DNA from 3 places in the Geobacillus stearothermophilus ATCC 12980 genome. Region 3 is predicted to be linked to each of the others. Evidence: predicted binding sites of a transcription regulator. Region 3 holds the regulator's gene; each other region holds the start of a gene.
The links. The regulator LexA, encoded in region 3, represses DNA repair genes until DNA is damaged. The targets are predictions, from matches to a motif close to CGAACATATGTTCG.
Positions count from the first base shown of each region.

Region 1: the regulator LexA is predicted to act here: its motif matches at 1,108-1,121, upstream of uvrB (excinuclease ABC subunit UvrB).
Region 2: the regulator LexA is predicted to act here: its motif matches at 3,376-3,389, upstream of addB (helicase-exonuclease AddAB subunit AddB).

Region 1 covers NZ_CP128494.1:2,488,329-2,495,829, forward strand. The annotation lists gene uvrB (excinuclease ABC subunit UvrB) at 1-1,037, opposite strand, end outside; gene QSJ10_RS13620 (CsbA family protein) at 1,213-1,434, opposite strand; gene QSJ10_RS13625 (PDZ domain-containing protein) at 1,449-2,621, opposite strand; gene QSJ10_RS13630 (MerR family transcriptional regulator) at 2,842-3,384, shown strand; partial or broken gene QSJ10_RS13635 (IS701 family transposase) at 3,668-4,855, shown strand; gene QSJ10_RS13640 (DUF6044 family protein) at 4,980-6,653, shown strand; gene QSJ10_RS13645 (glycosyltransferase family 2 protein) at 6,670-7,501, shown strand, end outside.
Region 2 covers NZ_CP128494.1:536,849-544,349, reverse strand. The annotation lists gene addB (helicase-exonuclease AddAB subunit AddB) at 1-3,335, opposite strand, end outside; gene lepB (signal peptidase I) at 3,473-3,955, opposite strand; gene QSJ10_RS02980 (TVP38/TMEM64 family protein) at 4,024-4,647, opposite strand; gene QSJ10_RS02975 (competence protein ComK) at 4,748-5,287, opposite strand; gene QSJ10_RS02970 (hypothetical protein) at 5,414-5,608, opposite strand; partial or broken gene QSJ10_RS02965 (hypothetical protein) at 5,712-6,549, opposite strand; gene QSJ10_RS02960 (SCO family protein) at 6,722-7,312, shown strand; gene QSJ10_RS15530 (AzlD domain-containing protein) at 7,425-7,501, opposite strand, start outside.
Region 3 covers NZ_CP128494.1:1,120,777-1,128,277, reverse strand. The annotation lists gene QSJ10_RS06025 (DUF896 domain-containing protein) at 1-24, opposite strand, end outside; gene QSJ10_RS06020 (YneB family resolvase-like protein) at 154-807, opposite strand; gene yneA (cell division suppressor protein YneA) at 827-1,132, opposite strand; gene lexA (transcriptional repressor LexA) at 1,284-1,907, shown strand; gene glnA (type I glutamate--ammonia ligase) at 1,971-3,305, opposite strand; gene QSJ10_RS06000 (MerR family transcriptional regulator) at 3,345-3,746, opposite strand; gene QSJ10_RS05995 (methionine gamma-lyase family protein) at 3,823-5,094, opposite strand; gene hflX (GTPase HflX) at 5,108-6,355, opposite strand; gene QSJ10_RS05985 (trimeric intracellular cation channel family protein) at 6,516-7,133, shown strand.

The DNA of each region.
Region 1 (7,501 bases), 1.4 Mb from region 3:
TGCGGCAAGGTGACGTGTGACTCATCGACGATAATCAAAAAATCGTCCGGAAAATAGTCAAGCAATGTATACGGCGTCGATCCCGGCGGCCGCAGCGCCAAATGGCGCGAGTAGTTTTCGATGCCGGAACAAAAGCCCATCTCGCGCATCATTTCCAAATCATAGCGCGTCCGTTGCTCCAGCCGCTGCGCCTCCAACAGCTTTCCTTGGGCGCGCAGTTCGGCGAGCCGCTCCTCAAGCTCTTGTTCGATGTTTTGAATGGCGAGCCGCATTTTCTCCTCGCGCGTGACGAAGTGCGACGCCGGGAAAATGGCGACATGCTCGCGCTCGCCGAGCACTTCGCCCGTCAAGGCGTCCACCTCGCGGATGCGCTCGATTTCATCGCCAAAAAATTCGACGCGAATGCAATGTTCATCGCGCGACGCGGGGAAAATTTCGACCACATCGCCGCGGACGCGGAACGTGCCGCGCCGAAAGTCGATATCATTGCGGTCGTATTGGATGTCAACGAGCCGCCGCAGCAGCACGTTGCGCTCGATTTCCATCCCCACGCGCAATGAAACGACAAGCTCGCGGTATTCTTCCGGCGACCCTAAGCCGTAAATGCATGAGACGCTGGCCACGATGATGACATCCCGGCGCTCAAACAACGCCGACGTTGCCGAGTGCCGCAATTTGTCGATTTCATCGTTGATTTTCGCATCTTTTTCAATGTACGTATCCGTCTGCGGCACGTACGCTTCCGGCTGATAATAATCGTAATAGCTGACAAAATATTCGACGGCGTTGTGTGGGAAAAACTCTTTCAGCTCGCTGTACAATTGACCGGCGAGCGTTTTGTTGTGGGCGATGACAAGCGTCGGCTTGTTGACTTGGGCGATCACGTTCGAGATCGTAAACGTTTTGCCCGTCCCCGTCGCCCCAAGGAGCGTTTGATGTTTCACACCCCGCTGCAAGCCGTCCACAAGCTTGGCGATCGCCTGCGGCTGATCGCCTTGCGGTTCGTACGGCGACACTAATTGAAAACGGCCCTCCACCGTTTCGCCTCCTTCTTCAATCCATCTTTCCCCATTGTATCATATCCTCTGCGCAGATGCACAAAAAATGCGAACTGGTATTCGTTCCAACCTGCACAGCGATTTCCATTCCGTCAGGCCGCTTCCAGCTGCATAGATAAAAAAGCGGACCGCTGCAGATGGGTCCGCTTCTCTGTCATTTCTTTAAGTTGTCCAACATTCGCCCCGCCAACAGAAAACCGGCAATCGTCGAGGCGATGTCGGCGACGATTTCGTGCAGCTCGTCCGTATACCCTTTGGCATACGAGGCGACAAGCAAGGCAACGGTCAACAACAACGCAATGTAACGGTTGTACGTCACCCGCGCAAACAGCAGCAACAAAAGGCACGGGATGATAAGGGCCGCGAGAAACCACATACGTCTAGTCTCCTTTACGACACAGCTTCGGACGCCGAAGAGCCTCGTTGATGAACGAACAGCAGACCAAGTTCGTGGTGGCCGTCTTCATACACCGCTCCTTGAACGAAGCGGATCTCGCCGTTATGGCTGATGACTTCCAGCTTGCAAAACGCGCGGTTGCGCTGGAGCGCCTCGTAAAACTCGGCCTCAGTCTGCACTGGAACGCCGTTCGCTTTTACAATCACTTCACCAATGCTTAACCCCATTTGTTCCGCTTTGGAATTCGGGAGCACCCCGACGATCACCACGCCTTGCGGATGGCGGGCAAACCGGGGCGGGCGGGCGCGGTCGGCGCGGTGACCGGAAAAGGCAATCCACTCCCGCCCAATGATGGCTGCAGCTCCTGCGGCAGCCCCTAGCAACGGATGCCATAATCCGAAGACGGCCAGCACGGCGACAAGCCAAGCGAGGCGAAGCACGCGCCGCCCTTCTTCACGAGCTGCTTCCGCCGGCAGCACGTGCTGCCGGCGCTGCGAAAAGCCGAGAAGAAACGGCACAAGCCAAAACGAATAGCCGTCCCCAGCTGGAATGAGCGGCCACCACGAAACCGACGGCAACGCGCCGTCGGATATCGGCAGCACGACCGGCACAAACCAAAACCGTTGCGTCCACTGCATGCCGACAATCATTCCACGTTTGCTTCTCGCAAGCTGCGGCGAGGCCGCCCCATTTCGCGAGCGGAGAATCAGCCATCCTTCCGCCAACAGCAACAACACAAGCAGGGCGGCAAGCGCCCCTCCATCCGCCGCACCGTCTGACAACAGATGAGCGGCAAGTCCGCTTGGCCCCGCCAAGCCGAGCAAGACGAGCGCTCCGCCCACTGTATAAGCCGGTGAAAGGAGGCGCGCCTCCATCGTCAGGCCAAGCAGGATCGTCAACCCCGTCACCGCCCACACCGCATCCGGCGGCAACGCGAGCCCGATGCCGGACGCAATGACAGACAGCACAGCGCCCGCAACCCATCCCCACGTCCAAAGCCCACGCCATTCTTGCCCCAGCCGATAGACGCGCACATGAAAATCGCGGCGCTCCCGCTTCACCCGCCGCCAGCCGGCACCCCAGGCCAACAGCAGGCCGTAATACAAGAGCGGCTGCCGCCACACATCGGCGACGCCTTCCAACCATTCCAATCCCCAAGTTGCCATCCGCCTTCCCCCTCGCTTCGTTCCCCATTCTTTATCTTCTATTCTACCAAATGACTGGGACAAATCCCATGCCTGCCGCCATCTTTTTTGCCTGAATGGCGAATTTGCGCTGTTTTCCACTTTCTTTGCCGAATGGACACTAGTTTTGTCGCCCGGGCAGGATTTCTTATGCCAATGAAAAAAGGGATATAGAAGAAGACAAAAAAGGAGGAGTGGAACGATGGAGTTAAAAACACCCGACGTTGCCGCCCGTCTCGGAGTGTCGCCAAAAACGATCCAGCGCTGGGTGCGGAAATACAACATTCCGCTGCAAAAAAATGAAGCCGGCCACTACTTGTTTGACGAAAAAACGATCGCCCTGCTTGAGCGGGTCAAATTTGAACAAGGCGCCGCGCTGGAAACGCAGCCGAAAGCAGAACCGAAAACACCGCCGGCCCCTAGCCGTCCTTCAACATCGCCGCCGAACGTTCCTATTCATGCCCTGTTTCAAGAATATGTCGGACCGGAAATCAGCCGCGTCTCCCTGCGCCTTGATCAACTCGAGCAGCAACTGGAACAAAAAGCGGATGACGTCGTTTCCGTTCAATTGCTGCACCACCGACGGGAGATGGAAGAAATCACCGCCCGCCTGACCGCCTTGGAACAGCTCGTTGCCCGCCTCGAGCAACAGCTGAATCACCAGCCGCCCGCCCCGCACAATCCGTCCGAAGAACCGAAGCGGAAACGGCGCGGCCTCGGGCGGGTGATGAACTTGTTTGTCTAACCGTGCAAAGGCACAATCAGCCCCACCAAACAGGCAACGAGTTTATCGTGCGCTCTGCCTTAGGCAGGGCGTTTTTTCTGTCCTTCCTTATGATCCGTCCTTTTCCTTCTCTTCACTGCTTCTTTACTCTTTTTTCATTCTTTTTTAATCATCGTTCTTTATAATCTGTAGATGAGCAAATTCACTGACATAAATTGACAACTAAACAAAAAAGGAGACATGAACCGGATTCCTTGGTTAGAATAGATGTACCACCAACTATCCACAAGGAGGTTCATGTCTCATGAATAGATTAGCACATCACCAAGGAATCCACAAGTTTTTCTTCACGCTGGGGTTGACGCTGCAGCTTTCCAAACCGGTCATCAAGCATCTCATTCATATTGTCGATGCCTTGACCACCAAGGGATTCTCGGGAACATTGACTGATATTCATTACTGGAGCTTTCATCAGAATCATCGAACGACGCTCCGTCACTTTTTCACGAAAAGCCCTTGGAACGAGGAAAGGCTGCTTGGGAAGCTTCAAGAGTAGATCCTTTCCCAGGTCGAACGACTGGCCAAACGGAAGAATCAACCCCTTTTTGTTTCGATTGATGATACGATTTGCCAAAAAACAAAGCCTTCGTCACGGGCTGTGCACGCCATTCAAGGGTGCGACTGGCACTACTCGCATAAAGATCATCAATCGGTCTGGGGGCATTCGCTCGTTTGGCTGATGGTGCACACCTTCACGCAGGCGTTCCCATTTGCGTTCCGCCTGTATGACAAGAAAGCGGGAAAAAGCAAGATCGACCTGGCGATCGAGATGCTTTCCTCGCTCAAGGTGAAGCGGGCTCAGCCGGTGTATGTGCTCATGGATTCGTGGTATCCGTCCAAAAAGCTCATCGAAGCCTGTCTGAAACAGGGATTCCATGTCATCGCGATGCTCAAGACGAACCGGATTCTCTACCCGAAAGGCATCGCCATCCAAGCCAAGCAGTTTGCCCGCTATATCGAGTCCAAAGACACCCGCCTCGTCACGGTGGGGCAGGAGCGTTATCGCGTGTATCGCTATGAGGGGGCCATCCATGGCCTCGATGACGCGGTGGTGCTGCTGGCTTGGAAGGCGGATCAGCCGATGGCGCCGGAACATCTTCATTGCATCTTGAGCACCGACCGGGAACTCGGGGACGAAGACATCTTGCGTTACTACGCCCAGCGCTGGACGATCGAGTGCTTTTTCCGGCAGGCGAAAGATCAACTGAAGCTGGATGGATACCGCGTTCGCCACATTCGGGCGGTGAAACGGTATTGGGCGGTGGTGCTCTTGGCCTGCGTGTACAGCATCGCCGAATCCCGACAAAACCTCTCCACCGGGCTGGAGCTTCTTCGGTCGCGGAAAGACCACAGCGTCGTCGAGTTCATTTATGACGCCGCAAAGCAAGATATTCCCATTGATGTGATCAAAAAACAGCTCCGTATCGCGTAAGGGGTACCCTGTTTGTCTCTCTAACCATGGAAATTATTGTAATGAAAAATGCTCATCTACAGTTTATAATGTATAATGTCCCGTGTTGCCAATGCTACACCTGTCCAAAAAGGGGGAGCAACAAGTGAAACAGATTGAACGCAGGGCCATCGCCGCTTCCTTTCTTATCTTAGCGCTCTATCTTTCCCCGCTTTACCTTCTCGGCGAGCATGCTCACATTCGTGTCCATGACAATATGGACTCAAACATCGCCTGGTACCGCGTGCTTGCCCGAAGTGGACAATTGTTTGGCCCGCTTGACGCCGTGATTCCGCAAGTGATCAACGGGTTGCCGCGCAACGCCTTCGGCACTGAATTCAGCGGCATCGTGTGGCTGCACGCTTTGTTTCCCTCCATGGTGGCGTACGCCATCAGCCAAACGATCACGAGGGTATTCGCCTTTTTAGGCATGTATTGGCTGCTCAGGCGCCACTTTTTGTCTTCACCGGAATCATGGCTCATTCGCGTCGGGGCGGCGCTTGCTTTTGCGCTGACACCGTTTTGGCCGTCCGGCATGTTAAGCACGCTCGGCATGCCGCTGGCGCTTTGGGCGTTTCTGTCGATCCGCAACGGAGAAGCGACATGGAAAGAATGGCTGGCGATCATCTTGCTTCCGTTTTACGCCAGCTTTGTGCTCGGATTTTTCTTTTTCCTCGCCGCGATGACGGCGGTGTGGCTGTTTGACGGCGTTGTCCGCAAGCAATGGAACAAGCGGTTTTTCGCCGCGATCGCCCTCATGACTGGCATCTTTTTGGCCATCGAGTACCGCCTCGTGTACTCGCTTGTCTTCAGCGGCGAACCGACGAGCCGGAACGAGTTCCTCTCCTCGCGGCTCAGCTTCGTCCATTGCCTTCGTTTAACGTTGAAAAATTATGTGCTCGGCCATACGCATGTGATGACCGTCCATGGGCCGATCATCTTGCCGGTGCTTTGGGCAGCGTTTTTTCTCGTTTTGCGCCGCCATCAGCGCGGGCCATTGGAGCGACGCTTCCTTTTGTTGTTTTGGTTGAACATCGCCTTATCGGCTTGGTATGCGTTTTGGTTTTACAAAGGGTGGCAGCCGCTGAAAGAACGAATTTCCCTTTTGAATACGTTCAATTTCGCCCGCTTCCATTTTTTGCGGCCGATGGTCATTTACATCGATTTTGCCTTGGCCTTGCAAATCTTAGCCAAGGAACGGACCGCATGGCGGCGCCTCGTGCCGATCGCCTTGGCGCTGCAGCTGCTTTTGCTTGGCGGGTTTAATGAAGAAATCCGCTATCGCCTCGCTGGCACCCCATCGTTCGAGCAGTTTTATTCCGAACATTTATTTACCAAAATCAAGCAATACATCGGCAAGCCGGTATCGTCCTACCGCGTCGCCAGCGTTGGACTTCACCCGGCCATCGCCCAATACAACGGGTTTTATACGCTCGATACGTACAACAATTTTTACCCGTTATCGTATAAGCGGAAGTTCCGCCGCATCATTGCCAAAGAATTAGACAAAAGCCCCGTGCTGAAAGACTATTTCGACCATTGGGGCAACCGCGTCTATTTGTTTTCGGCAGAGCTCGGGAAACATTACATGTTCACGAAACGCTCGCATAAGGTCATCCGTCATTTCGAGATCGACACAAAGGCGTTCAAACAGCTTGGTGGCAAGTACATTTTTTCCTCCGTTCCGATCGAAAACGCCCGCGACATCCATCTCCGCTTCTTGCGGGCGTTCACTGATCGACAGTCAGTCTGGAAAATTTATGTGTACGAAGTGGAGTGAAAGGGAGGTAAGAAACATGGTGGACAAACCATTGTTAGCCATCGTCGTCCCCTGCTACAACGAAGAAGAAGTGCTGCCAGAAACGGCCCGGCGGCTGACCGCTTTGCTTGAGCAGCTGCTCGAAGAAGGAGCAGTCGCCATCGGCAGCCATATCGTGTTTGTCGACGACGGCAGCCGCGACCGGACATGGGCGCTCATTGAAGAAGAAAGCGAGCGAAATCCTTTCGTGGCGGGCATCAAGCTCGCGCGCAACGTCGGCCATCAGCGGGCGCTGCTCGCTGGACTCGAAACGGTTCGCGCGTACGCCGATTGCGCCGTATCCATTGACGCCGATTTGCAAGACGATGTGGAGGCGATCCGCGAATTTGTGCAAAAATACCGCGAAGGATATGACATCGTGTATGGCGTGCGGCGGAGCCGAAAGACAGACACGTGGTTCAAGCGTACGACCGCCCAAGCCTTTTATCGGTTCATGAGGGCCATCGGAATCGAGCTGATTTACAACCATGCCGACTTCCGGCTGATGAGCAAGCGGGCGCTCGATGAACTGAGCCGTTATACGGAAGTCAATCTCTTTTTGCGCGGGTTGGTTCCGCTCGTCGGCTTCCGCTCGACGTGCGTCTTTTACGACCGGCATGAGCGGTGGGCTGGACAGTCGAAATACCCGCTCAAAAAGATGCTTGCCTTCGCCTTTGACGGCATCACGTCCTTGAGCGTCGCACCGATTCGCGCCATTACGCTCATCGGTTTTTTGGCCTTTCTCGCGAGCGGTGCATCCGGGCTGTACGCCCTCATCAGCAAACTTCTCGGGCACGCCGAATCAGGCTGGACGTCGCTCATGATCTCCA
Region 2 (7,501 bases), 580 kb from region 3:
ATGCCGTCAGCGATTTGTCCGCCAATATCGGCAAACAGACGGCGGACGTGCTGGCGAAGCGCATCAAAATCAGAAGCGCTCGCGACCGAAGACTGAGAATGAATCGCTCCGCTGCTCGTCAGCCTAACCGGCACAATCAGCGACCGCTGCCCTTTTTCCAATTGACTGTCCATCAGCCGGATTGCCTCCACATCGGCAAGCAGCAGACCGCGCATCCGAAACGGCTCAAGAAGTTGTTTCGCCATCTCCGCTTCATCGTCAAGCCACTGCTTCGCCTTCACAATCGGATTATGGACATGGAAATAGAGCACCCCGGCCGGCAGCGCCGGCTGTTTGACAAGTTGCTCAGCATACGTGAGCACAATGTCCAAATAGGTAAGCATTTGCAACGCCAAACCGTAATACACTTCCGTCAAATCAAGCGTTTTGGCGCTCGATTTGTAATCGATGATGCGAAGAAATACTCCTTCGCTGCTTTCTGCCTTGTCAACGCGGTCGATTCGCCCGACAAGCTCCATAACCGTCCCGTCGCGTAGTTGAAAGCGAAGCGGCGGCAAGTCGCTGCCCGGTCCAAACGCCAGCTCGAGCCCGATCGGAACAAAGCCGCTCGCCCGCGCATGCTCGCTCAACACGTGGGTCGTGCGGGCGACAACGTGTTTTAATTTCCGTTTCATATATTCATAGCGAGACGAACTGGACAGCACTTGCTGTTGAATGAGGGGGGCAAGCCGTTCGACCGCTTCATCCGACAGACGCTCGCAATCCGGTTGGGACAGTTCGCCCCAATCAACGTGCTGTTCGCGCAGCCGGTCGGCGATTTGTTTAATGGCCGCATGGAACAACTGGCCGACATCCGGCGCCTCGAGGCGGAAAATGCTTCGCTCCTTCAAGCGCAGCCCGTGTGAAATAAAATGGGCGTACGGGCATTTTTGAAACTGCTCCATGCGCGAGACGCTCGCCTGAATTTTTTTTCCGTACAACCGCCGGCTCCATTGTTTTTTCAACGGCGCGGCTTTGTTTGTATAAAACAGCGCCGACACCGCCTTTTGCACCCTCTCGTTCCATTCCGGGCGGGCGATGAACACGTTGTACACATCCCACCAAAGCGGATCGATGCCATAGTTTCGCTTCCATGCGCGCAGCTGGCTGACCAAATACGTTTGTGTCGCCTGCGGCGCTGTCACAAACGCCTCCGCCTTCTCTTCCGGGGCATCGAACGGATCGTTGCCGCACAAGCGCACCTTCACCTTCGGGAACAGCTCCGACAATTGTTTAATCAGCGGCGATGGCATGAGCGCTTTCCCTTCGCCATCGGCCAGCGGGTATGTAACATACAGCCGTTCGCTTGGACAGGCAAGCGCCAGGTAGATAAAAAACGGGTCGTAAAACAGCTGTTCCCGGCTCCCCGGCGCAAGCGCCACACCGAGTTCGCGCAGCTGCTCCCGTTCGATTTCCGCCATAAGCCCATCCTCTTTCGCCCTGGCCGGAATGACGCCATCGTTGGCGCCAATGACAAACGCATACTTCACGCCGATGAGGCGCGAACGGTCGAGCTGGGCGACGATCACTTGATCGATGGCCGGCGGCACAAGGGAGAACTCAAGCCGGTCAAGCCCGGCCTCGATAATTTTAGCAAATTCGGCTAACGACAACGGTTCCGCTCCGAGCATTTCAACGTATTGGTCAAGCAAATCGATGACCGCGTTCCACACCTGCTCATGCTGGCGCGCTTCCACGAGGCGGCCTTCCGCTTCCGCCTGCGCGCTCATTTGTTCCAGCTTTTTCGGAATCTGCAATTCTTCTAACAAGAGATATAGCGCCGTGCAATACCCGCGCCCGTCCTTAGCCCGGCGCAAACGGCGCTCAAGGCGGCGGAGCGGGGCGGCCAGCGTCTCCCGCCATTCGTTCAACTTGTCCTCAAATTGCCGTTCTTCATCCGTCTGCGGCACATTCAACCCGTCAAGCGCCCGGTAGCGCCGATACGGCCAGCGCTCGCCGCTCGTCCATTTGTCCCCCTTCACCCCATAAGCAAGAACATAGTTTTCGAGTTTGTCGGCTGCCTCGCGCCACATGACCAAGTCACCGTCCAACGGAAAGAGCAAATCCGTCTTCACAGCGCGAAACACCGCCTCATACCGCCAGTTTGTGGAAATTGTTTCCAAAGCAGCGCGCACAAGTTCAATGAGCGGATGATGGTGCATCGGCTCTTTTTCATCCATAAAATACGGGATGCCAAAATCAAAAAACACCGTCTTCACAAGGTCGCGGTACGCCTCCGTTTGGCGGATGACGAGTGCGATGTCGCGATAGCGCGCCCCTTCGTCGCGGACAAGGCGGATGATTTCCCGGGCGACCGCTTCCAGTTCTGCGCGGCGGTTGGCCGCCTCATAAAGGCAGACCGCACCGTCTTCCGCTTCGTAAGGCGGCAGCGGGCGGCGATGAAACTGCGCCTCGAGATGGGCGAGCGCCCCGCTTTGATGACGTCGGTTTTCCGCGAGCACGACCGGCTCTTCAAGCAAAACATCGTTGGCCAAGGCAAGCTCGCGCAACTGGCGGTACGTCTGCGCCGGCAGATAAAACAAGTCGAGCTCGTCCGGCATCTCACCATCATACGGACGGTCGACCGTCAGGCAAACGGTGACCCGCCGGCAATGACGAAGAAGCTGCTCAATCACTATGTATTCTTGCGGGGCAAAATGATGGAATCCGTCGATATAAACATCGGCATCACGCAAATAGCAGGAGCGGGGGATTTGTTCGGCGAGCAGGCGCAAATAATCTTCCGAATCGAGGTAATGGCCGCTTAAGCTCCGCTCGAGCTCTGCATAAACGAGCGCGACATCGCTGAGCTTATCGGCCAGCAGGCGCCGTCCCGGCCGGCTCGGCCCGCTTTCCAGCTCCTCGACACGGCGGCGAAGCTCGTCCGGCGTTAAGCAATACCGCTTGCATTCGGCGATCATCTCATGCAGCTGCTCGACAAAACCGCTTTTGTCCGCCGCGCGGCCAAACAGTTTAAGCTCCTGTTTCCGCTGTTCAATAATTTTGCGAATCATCATTTGCACGCCGACATCGTGGACGTGGTAGCGGTTCATGCCTCCCGTCTCCTGCAAGACGCGCCAGGCGAGGCGGGGGAAGCTGAACACTTGGGCGCGGATCATTCCTCCTGCTCCCTCGGTATGGATTAAGGCGTATTCACATTGAAACGTCATCTGCTCCGGAACGAGGTAAACAATCGTCTTTCCTCTCGGATCTTCCTGCAGCTTGCGGCGGATTTCCGCAAGACACATAGCCGTCTTCCCGCTTCCCGATCGTCCAAGCAAAAAGCGAAGCGACACGGCGATCACCACCATTCGTTTCCTTTATCTTTTCTATTTTAGCACATATGTTCGTATTTGGTAAAGAAAAACTGCCTTCCTTGAAAGCAACCGCTCCCTTAGGCAAAACCGTCGCCGCACCTCGATGCGCCATTTTCTCAAAAATGGAAAGCAATCTCCCGAAACGGCCAATAGCGGAGGTCTACCTTGCCGACCACTTGGCTGATTTTGACGAAGCCGAAATGGCGGCTGTCCCAACTGCTGAGCCGATTGTCGCCAAGGACAAAAATGCAGCCGGCCGGCACCCGCTTTTCTCCCGTCACCTCTTCAAGGGTAAAACCGCCTGTCAGCTTCCCGCTAAGGAGTTGCTGCTTATACGGCCGCAAATACGGTTCATCGACCTGTCGACCGTTAATATACAGCACATCGTTTTTGTACTCGATCCGATCCCCCGGCAGCCCGATGACCCGTTTCACGTAATCTTCCTTTTGATTGGCGTGAAACACGACGACATCAAACCGATGAATCGGGGCAATTTCATAACGGATCTTATTGACGATCAGCAAATTGCCGCTTTGCAGCGTCGGCATCATTGACTTTCCTTCCACCATATAATTGCTGAAAACGAAAAAACGGAGCATGGCGACAAACCCGACAGCGGCGAGCCATGGCCAGCGGCGTCCCCGCTTCTTTCCTTGTTTCCGTTTGGTCACTCCCTGTCCTCCTCGCTGCGTTGTTTTTCCGTCAACGAAAATCTTGCCTCTACTCGTTTTCCCGCATACCAAAGCAGCAGCACAACAACAGCGATCGCCGCCGTACGCAACGGCTGGCGGACAAGCGCCACCAAGTCATACCCGATAAAGCTGATCGTAAAAATCATGATCATCTTTCCAAGCAAGACCGCTAATACAAACTGCTGGCGGCTGATGCGTGACAGACCGGCAACGATATTGACAAGCGCCGACGGGGTGAAAGGAAAGCAATACAGCAAAAACAGCGGCCCGAATCCGTGCCGTTCAATCCAGTGCATAAACTGGCGCACTTTTGGATGGCGGCGGACAAAATGAAAGAAACGCTGCTGGCCGATCTTCCGCGTCAGCCAAAAGACGATGAGCGAGCCGAGCGAAGCGCCAATCCAAGAAATGAAAAACCCTTTCCACAACCCGAATGCCGCTGCGTTCGCCATCACAAACACAACCATCGGCAAAATCGGAAAAAACGACTCGAGCAGCGTCGCCGCAATGCCGGGAAATATGCCGAAGGAACGGTAATGGTCGAGTAAGGAAAGCACGTGGTCGAGCGTGAGCCATTGTTTCAAATTTTCCATATTCATCGTTCTTTCTCCATTCAAATGCCGTTTATATTTTTATTTTACACGCTCGGCCGCGCAATTTGAACTTTTGCTTGTGAAAACCCATTTTTTATCATGGCGGTTATTCCGTCACATGCTTTTCTTGCTGCATGCGATATATGTATTGCAGTTTGCGCTCTCTCGCCTCCATTCGCTCCGACAGTTTCGTCCGCAGCTGGGCTGTTCGGTGCAATTGGTTGATGAAAGATTTGCAGGACACATCGAGGACAACGCTTTTCCCGTTGCGGAAGTATACAACCGTCCGCTCATATTTCGCAGGCTCATACCGATAGACATGCATATGCGACAGCCAAACACAGCAGGAATCTTTCGGGGAAGCGGTGGGAAAGAAGTAAATTTCGTTGGACGGTTCAATGGCGATCGGCGCTTTGTGGGTGATGCCGATCACGGCCTTTGTTCCCTCTTTTCTGCCTTGAAAGCTGCAGCCATAATAATCGCAGCTATGTCTAATAATGTCGAGGGGCGTTTGTTTGACAATGTACTCGCCATCTTCCTCGACGACCTTTGCATACAGGTCATTGTTCAACAAATAAGGGAGAATCGCCATCGTATAACGGCTCACGACGAAATGGTTTAGGATGATAAATTCATTTACTTTCATCGTCTCATCTCCTCTCAACGAACTCACCACTCCTATCATACCACCAATAGTTATATTTTTCTATATTTTTAAAAAAGCCAGCGTTTTTTTGCGCAAAAAATCCCATGACGATCGTCATGGGCATTGTCAGGAGTTTTCAAACGTCTGGCCGATTTCTTTCATTGCTAAATACTCGTTCGCTTGCTCGAGCGCCGTATGTTCGCCGACCGAATCGCCTGCATACGTTTCCTCGTTCATCCACGATTGTTCAAAATGGAGATCGGTGCTGACGCGGAATTCGGCAGGGATTAGCTCCGGCAGACTATCTTTTTTCTTTTCCATTTCATCGCCTCCCTCCGTCTATAGAGTGCGCCAGCTTTTTCCTTTTATACGCAAAAAAGCCCGGTCAAACCGGGCTTCCGTCGATATACGGCAATAGCCGCCGTCAAGCGGTCGTAAACTGCTCCTCTTCCGTCGATCCTTTCAAGGCGACGGTGGATGCTTGACCGCCGGAGATGACTTGGGCGACTTCATCAAAATAGCCGGTGCCGACTTCGCGTTGATGGCGCGTTGCAGTGTAGCCATATTTTTCAGCGGCAAATTCTGCTTGCTGCAGTTCGGCGTATGCAGCCATGCCGCGTTCTTTGTAGCCGCGCGCCAGTTCAAACATGCTGTAGTTGAGCGCGTGGAATCCAGCCAGAGTAACGAACTGGAACTTGTACCCCATTTTGCCGAGCTCTTGCTGGAATTTGGCGATCGTTTCATCGTCCAATTTTTTCTTCCAGTTGAACGACGGTGAGCAGTTATAGGCCAGCAGCTTGCCCCGCCCCGGCATCAGCCACGATCGGAACAAAGTAGTCGATGTCTCCACTACCTTCCAAATATTGAATTTGATCAGCGCGCTGCAACGCCTGATTAATGCGTTTGACGACGTGCGGAACACTGTTGGACGGATACAAGCTTTGGTCCGGATACATTTGCCCGGCGAGGTTGGCGTCGGCTGCCACCTGCCATCCACTTAAATAAATGGCTTTCAACCCGGCTTTCACTTGTTGCACGGCCTGATTCCCCGTCAACACACCAAGCGCGTGGACATAGTCTTCGGTATGGAGCAGTTTCCATAGTTTTTCTGCGCCGCGCCGAGCGAGCGTATGCTCAATATCGATCGAGCCGCGCAGTTTAATGACATCTTCGGCGCTGTACGGGCGGACGATCCCTTTCCAGCGCTCTTCATTTTTCCAGCTTTCCTCTAATTGTCGGACACGTTCAGCAAATGACGCCATTTTTCCTTCCCCCATCTCTTTGTTATAATACATCATTTTTATTTACGGTTTTATTATATAACAAAAAAATGCAAGCTTTTTTGAATTAGGAAAATAGACACAAACTGTTCGTAAACAACACCGTTTTCCTATCCGTACTTTTGGTATGATCATGAATAGAGGAGTGATGGGAATGAGAAAGTGGTATACGATAGCAGCGTGCCTCGTACTGTTCGGAATCGGCGCCGGCATCTTTTACTTTACCGTTTATAAGCCATCTACCGCGCGCCTTCCCCATGATGTCACAATGGAAACTGCCTGGGGGCGTCCGTATGCGTTCGGCGACTTGCCGCCGAAAGTGCGGCTCGTTGAGTTTATTTATACAAACTGTCCAGATATTTGTCCGAATACGACAATGCAAATGGCGAAACTGCGCGACCGGCTGGAAAGCGCCGGTGTATTTGGGCGGGATGTCGAATTTATCACCATCACGATTGATCCGGCCCGCGACACGAAAGAAAAGCTGCAAACATATGCCCGCACGTTTGGCGTAACCGGCGACGGGCAAGGCTGGGTATTTTTGCGCGGCAGCGAGGACGAAACAAAAAAAACAGCCGACGCCTTCGATTTTCAATACCGAGACCCGGGCAACGGGATGATTGTGCATACAGCGCTCGCGTACTTGCTTGACCGCGATGGCCGCGTCATTGAGCAGGTCGGGATGGGGACTTCGCGGTTTCACGTCGATGACGTATATGAAACCATTATGAATGAGTTGCCGTAATATCGCCGCAACAAACAGGTGTCCCGATCACTCGGGACACCTGTTTGTGCTGGATGATGTGTGTTCCAGGGAAATCCAGCGCCTTTTGCCCCCTTGCCAAAGACAGCATCATTCAAACGACGAGCGAATACAGACTGAGGACCGCAACCGCGGCAAGAACGACGACCATGACATTGGCCCCGAACCAAG
Region 3 (7,501 bases):
GGCTAATTTATGTTTGGCAAGCATTGATCATCTTCTCCTATCTGCCATATTCTCACTCTGTTTTATCTTATCTGATCAACCGGGAAGATGGCAAGGATGGCATCTTGGCTTCCTTTGCCCGCTCGCCGCTTTAGGGTCAGGCGCAGTACACGATCAACGCCGCCTTTGTTGCTCGTCCATATATTCCTGGTAACGCCGATGGACGGTCGCCTTGGACGCCTCGTAGCCGAAGCTTCGCATCGTCGCGGCGATATCGGCAAACGTCAGTCCACGCTCGCGCAAGCGGACGATCTCCTCAACCGGCAGATCGATTCGATCGCGCCCGGCGTTTTCGCCCCGGCGCCTTAGGTTCCGCTCCGGTCGGTATCCGCTGGCGATGGCTCGCTGCATGCCACGCTTAATTTTGGCGTTATGTATTTTTCTTTGGTACTCCTCGACAATCGCGATGATGGATAACACCATCTCATCGGCCTCCGACAGCGGCATCTCCCCGCGGTGGCTGGCGCTGTATATTTTCACCCCTTGCTTTTTCAAGCAATGCAGCACCGCCATGCGCGCATGGCCGCGCCCAAGCCGCGTTTCATCTTGAATGAGCAGCACATCGACCTCGCCTTCCTCGCAAAGCGAAAGCAGCTCCAACACGCCGTCGCGGTCGGCTTCATAACCGCTCGCCTGCTCGGCGATCACTTTCACGACTTCAAATCCACACTCGGCCGCCAGCTGCTCGAGCTCATCTCGTTGCCTCGCGAGTGACGTTTCCTGTTCCGCTTTGTCCGTGCTGACTCGGCAGTAAATGACCGCCCTCATGGCCACTCCCTTCTTTCCATCACTGATTGACGGCCACCGAGCCGCCCTGCTTTGATTTTAACACAGGAATGACAATTTGTTCACCGGTGGCAAGACGCGGGCTCGGCAAATGGTTGACATCGACGACCCAGCGGATGAACTCATCAGGCGGCATATGGTGTTCCTGTTCGTACTGTTTTGCCAGCCCCCAAAGCGTATCGCCGGGAGCGACCGTGATCGTCACGTATTCTTTTTTATCGACCGGGCTGCTGGCGTAAACGAACCCTGCCAACACGAGCGAAAACAAAAATGAAAACAAAACATAGTGCAGCAACGTTTTCTCCATTCTCCCCACCCTTTCTAGAATGTTTGTTCGCTTTCCTTCATTATAGTCAAGAACATTTGTTTGTGTCAATAAAAAACTCGAACCTATGTTTGTTTTTTCGTCTTCCGCATGGTATAATGAAGGCAAATGATGTGGCGAAAGGTGTGAAACAATGACGAAACTGTCAAAACGACAACAGCAAATTTTAGAGTTTATTAAACAGGAAGTAAAAACAAAAGGCTATCCTCCGTCGGTGCGGGAAATTGGGGAAGCGGTTGGACTGGCGTCAAGTTCGACGGTCCACGGGCATCTCGCGCGCCTAGAAAGCAAAGGGTACATCCGCCGCGACCCGACAAAGCCGCGCGCCATTGAAATTTTGGACAACGATATGGCCAAGGAGAGAGAAAAAGAGGAGATCATCTCGGTGCCGATCATCGGCAAGGTGACGGCCGGTCAACCGATTACAGCGGTGGAAAACATCGAAGGCTACTTTCCGCTGCCGAAGCGGCTCGCCGCTGGCGAGGAGCAGTTGTTTATGCTTGAAGTGATGGGCGACAGCATGATCGAAGCCGGCATTCTCGACGGCGACTACGTCATCGTCCGCCAGCAGTCATCGGCCAACAACGGCGACATCGTCGTCGCCATGACGGAAGACAACGAGGCGACGGTGAAGCGGTTTTTCAAGGAAAAAGACCACATCCGCCTGCAGCCGGAAAACGCCCATCTTGAGCCGATCATCGTCCGCGACTGCACGATTCTCGGCAAAGTGATCGGCGTCTATCGCCTGTTCGACTGACTCGTGCCGGCCTGCGCCCATAAAAAAGCTGCCCTGAAAAAAACGGGGCAGCTTTTTTATGAATCAGTAGAGTTCCATATATTGGTCCAATTCCCATTGATGAACCGTTGTCCGATACATATCCCACTCAATTTCTTTCGCTTCGACGAAATGCTCGAATAAATGTTTGCCGAGCGCGTGAATCATCACTTCATCGGACTTCAAGTTTTCCAACGCTTCATGCAGCGTGGCCGGCAAATCGACAATGCCTTCTTCAAGCCGCTCTTCTTTCGTCATGACGTAAATGTTTCGGTCAACCGGCGCCGGAGGAGTGAGCTTGTTGCGAATGCCGTCAAGCCCGGCCGCCAACAGCACGGCCATCGCCAAGTACGGGTTCGCCGCCGGATCGACGCTGCGCACTTCAATGCGCGTGCTCATGCCGCGCGAAGCCGGAATGCGGATGAGCGGGCTGCGGTTGCGCGCCGACCAGGCGACATAACATGGCGCCTCGTACCCCGGAACAAGCCGCTTGTACGAGTTGACCGTCGGGTTGGTGACAGCTGTAAAGTTCGGCGCATGCTTCAACACGCCGGCAATAAACTGCCGGGCCGTATCGCTCAACTGCAAATCGCCGTTCGGATCAAAAAAGGCGTTTTCGTTGTTGCGAAACAGCGACAAGTTGCAGTGCATTCCCGAACCGTTAATCCCAAAAATCGGCTTCGGCATAAACGTCGCATGCAGCCCATGTTTGCGGGCGATCGTTTTGACAACGAGTTTAAACGTTTGAATGTCGTCGCACGCTTTTACGGCATCAGCGTATTTGAAATCGATCTCATGCTGGCCCGGGGCAACTTCATGGTGCGACGCTTCAATTTCAAAGCCCATCTCCTCAAGCTCAAGCACGATATCGCGCCGGCAGTTTTCCCCAAGATCGGTCGGCGCCAAGTCGAAGTAGCCGCCGCGGTCGTTCAGTTCCATCGTCGGACGGCCATTTTCATCGAGCTTAAAGAGGAAAAACTCCGGTTCCGCTCCCAAGTTGAACGCCGTAAAGCCGAGCGCTTCCATCTCTTTCAACACGCGCTTTAAATTGTAGCGCGGGCAGCCTTCAAACGGCGTGCCGTCCGCATTGTAAATGTCGCAAATAAAGCGGGCGACTTTTCCTTTTTCCGATGTCCACGGGAAGATGACAAACGTGTCCAAATCCGGATACAAATACATGTCCGATTCTTCGATGCGGACAAACCCCTCGATCGAAGACCCGTCAAACATCATTTTATTATTGAGCGCTTTCTCAAGTTGGCTGATCGGGATTTCGACGTTTTTGATCGTCCCCAAAATATCGGTGAATTGCAGGCGGATGTACTTGACATTTTCCTCTTTGACGATGTGTAAAATGTCGTCACGCGTATATTTTGCCATGTCCAAACTCCTCCCCGGCTCGGAAATCATGTTCCGTCATTAATGAAAGAAGCGAGCGAGATCTCCTTGGCGAAGCGACGCGCGCTGGAACCGCCCGGCCTGCAGCAATTCATTCCGCAAAATTTCGCGCAGTTCTTCGTCCGACAGCTTCGGTTTTCCTACTTTTTCGACTTTCTCCGCCTGCTGGTGGCGTCCTTCCTCCCGCGCGGCAAAAATTTGTTTAATGCCCGCCAAGTTGACGCCTTGGTCGATCAAATCTTTAATTTCCAGCAAGCGGTCAATGTCATTGAGCGAAAACAGCCTCCGGTTGCCTTCAGTGCGCGCTGGCGAAACGAGACCGTGCTCTTCATAATAGCGGATTTGCCGAGCCGACAAGTCGGTCAGCTGCATCACAATCCCAATCGGAAACAATGGCATGGAACGACGAATATGACTGCTCATGCCAATTCCTCCTCGCTTTTGATACCTTCATTTTACCATAATGTCAAGAAAACAGTCAATGATGCGTCATATTTTCTCACAAACAAATGAGCTGTTGCTCAAGCAGACGGTGGACGGCTGAACAAATGGCGATTTTGACGTGTGAATACGTCAGCCCGCCTTGCACGTAGGCGACATATGGGGGCCGCAGCGGCCCGTCTGCCGTCAGCTCGATGCTCGCGCCCTGCACGAACGTGCCGGCGGCCATGATCACTTTGTCTTCATAGCCGGGCATGTCGCTCGGATACGGAGTGAAATGAGCGTTGACCGGGGAGGAAGCCTGAATCGCTTGGCAAAACGCCACCATTTGTTCCGGATCGTCAAAACGGACGGACTGAACCAAATCCGTGCGCTTCGCCTTCCACGATGGCGAGGTTTTTAGTCCGATCCGCTCGAGCATCGCCGCCGTAAAAACCGCCCCCTTGAGCGCCTGACCCACGGTGTGCGGCGCAAGGAAAAAGCCTTGATACATATCCGGCAAGCTGTAAAGCGACGGACCGACTTCCGCTCCAATGCCCGGCGAGGTCATCCGATAGGCGCACGCCTCCACATATTCCCGCTTGCCGACAATGTAGCCGCCCGTTTTCGCCAAGCCCCCTCCCGGGTTTTTAATGAGCGAGCCGGCCATCAAATCGGCGCCGACATGGCATGGCTCTTTCTCCTCGACGAATTCTCCGTAGCAATTGTCGACAAACACGACGACATCCGGTTTGATCGACTTGACGAATGCAATCATGTCGCCGATCTCTTCGACAGTAAACGACGGCCGGTCCGCATAGCCGCGCGAACGTTGAATGCCGATCATTTTCGTCCGCTCATGGATCGCTTCGCGAACGGCCGGAAAATCGACCATCCCTTCCGCTGTGAGCGGCACACTGCGATAACGAATGCCAAACTCTTTCAGCGAGCCGACGCCGCGGCCGCGGACGCCGACGATTTCCTCAAGCGTATCGTACGGAGCGCCCGTGATGTAAAGCAATTCATCGCCCGGGCGCAACACGCCAAACAGCGCGATCGCAATCGCGTGCGTGCCGGAAATGATTTGCGGGCGCACAAGCCCCTCTTCCGCTCCAAACACATCAGCGAAAATGCGATCGAGCGTATCGCGGCCCGCATCGTCATATCCATAACCGGTTGACGGAATGAAGTGGGCGTCGCTCACTTGATGGCGACGGAAGCTCTCAAGCACGCGGTATTGGTTGACGTCGACCAGTTCATCGATGCGGCGGTGAATCGGCGCGATTTGTGCTTCGATTTCCTCGATGAGAAGAGCGATGGTTTCTCCGTGTCTCCATTGTGTCCAAAACATAGATGAACCCTTTCTACCGTTGGAATGATTGCAGCTCCCCATACAAGGGGTGCGTCGGCAGCACGTACCCTTGGCAGTCGTACGTGCCTCCCTGTTCATTATAATGCCATTCGTGCAAAATGGTGTCCGATTTTAACCGAGCGAGCAATTTTCCTTCACCGCTTGGGATCGACACGTCGTAACGGGCCATTTGCTGTTTCACCGCCTCTTCAAGAAAATAGTGGAGCCGGTCAATGTCGGCGGCGGAAAGCGCGCTGATCATGATGGAAGCAGTCGTTGTCGGAATGAATTCCGACGCTTTTTGATCGCTTTTATTGTACACCGTGACCATCGGAATGGAAGAAGCCCCTAATTCAGCGAGCAGCCGCGACACCGTTCGCTCGTGCGCAACGTAATCCGGATGAGACGAATCGACGACGTGAAGCAATAGATCGGCTTCCGTCACTTCCTCGAGCGTCGAGCGGAACGCGGCGACAAGTGTCGTCGGCAAGTCTTGAATGAACCCGACCGTATCGGTGACAAGCACCGTGTAGCCGCATGGCAAGACACATTTGCGCGTCAACGGATCGAGCGTGGCAAACAACAAGTTTTCTTCCAACGAATCGGCGGCGGTCAGCCGATTGAAAATCGTTGATTTGCCGGCGTTTGTATAGCCGACGAGCGCCACTTGAAACGCTTGGTTTTTTTGCCGGCGCTCGCGGTAGCGCCCACGGTGCTTGGCGACGCGCCGCAGTTCCGCCTTAATGTCATCAATGCGGCGGCGAATATGGCGGCGGTCGGTCTCGAGCTTCGTCTCCCCCGGGCCGCGCGTGCCAATGCCGCCGCCCAAGCGAGACAGCATCTCCCCTTGGCCGCTAAGGCGCGGCAGCATATATTCGAGCTGGGCGAGCTCGACTTGCAGCTTTCCTTCTTTTGAGCGGGCGCGCTGGGCAAAAATGTCTAAAATCAGCTGCGTCCGGTCAATCACTTTCACCTCGCCAAGCAGGTTTGTCAAATTGCGCGCCTGGCTTGGGGAAAGCTCGCTGTTGAAAACGACAAAATCCGGTTCGAGCTCCTTGACAAGGGCGGCGAGCTCTTCCGTTTTCCCTTTGCCGATATACGTCGCCGGGTGCGGCGCTTCACGTTTTTGCGTCACCTCTGCCACAACCTCGCCGTTCGCCGTCGCAACGAGCGAAGCGAGCTCCTCCATCGAATAGCGAAACCGTTCATCATCGACACCAGCGAGCTGGCAGCCGACAAGGATCGCTTGTTCACGGCTCATGGCATCCCCCTTCCTTTCCCTCGCGGCGAACATGTTCTCTACGTTCATGATACCAAATCCCACCGTCGGTCTGCTAGTTCGTTCCAAAAAAATGATTGATTTTCCGCCGCTTTTGCCCCTACAATGATACAAGAACACTGCACGGAAAGGAACAGCACGAATGACGTGGGAAGTATTGAGCATCATCGGCACGATCGCCTTTGCCATTAGCGGGGCGATCGTCGCGATGGAAGAGGAGTACGATTTGCTTGGGGTGTACATTTTAGGGATTGTCACCGCTTTTGGCGGCGGGGCGGTGCGCAATTTGCTGATCGGGGTTCCCGTGTCGGCGTTATGGGAACAAGAGCCGCTCTTTCTTGTCGCTTTGGCGGCCATGACAGTTGTGTATTTGTTCCCAAAGCAAATGCTGCCGCCGTGGAAGCGGTGGGGCAACTTTTTTGACGCCCTTGGGCTGTCCGCGTTCGCCATTCAAGGAGCGCTGTATGCCGTCAACATGGGTCATCCGTTAAGCGCGGTCATCGTCGCCGCGGTGTTGACCGGAAGCGGCGGCGGCATCATCCGCGATGTGCTCGCCGGACGGAAGCCGCTCGTGCTGCATGCGGAGATTTACGCCGCCTGGGCGATTTTGGCCGGCCTTGCCGTCGGGTTGAAATGGACGGATTCGCCCGTAGAGCTGTATATGCTGTTTATCGCCGTCGCCGCTTTGCGCATTTTGTCCTACACATACGGTTGGAAGCTGCCGCGCCGGGCGGTTGGGGAAACAGCGGGCGAGCCATGATAAAACGGCAAAATTGATTCGTACGAAAAGAGAGACGGCTCCTCGCTTTGATAATAGATGCAATTTAAAGCTTTAACATTTTTCGTCTTTGCCGGTCATTGCATCCGACTGTCGAGTGACCGAACAACGCCGCTTAAAGACCCATGAATGGGTCTGTGAAGCAAGTCGTTGTTCGGTCTTCCGTCACGCTAAGGCGTGACGGAGGCAAGCCACACACTTGCCTTCGACAGTCGAAAATGGGCAAACCACTTTTCTGTCAAGGATATGTTAAACTTCTTTGTTGCATCTATCCTGAAAATACCCGAACTCCAAAATGTGTAAAGTTGTAAAATTCAACATAGAGGTCTTTTCATCCTTCCGATGGTGAC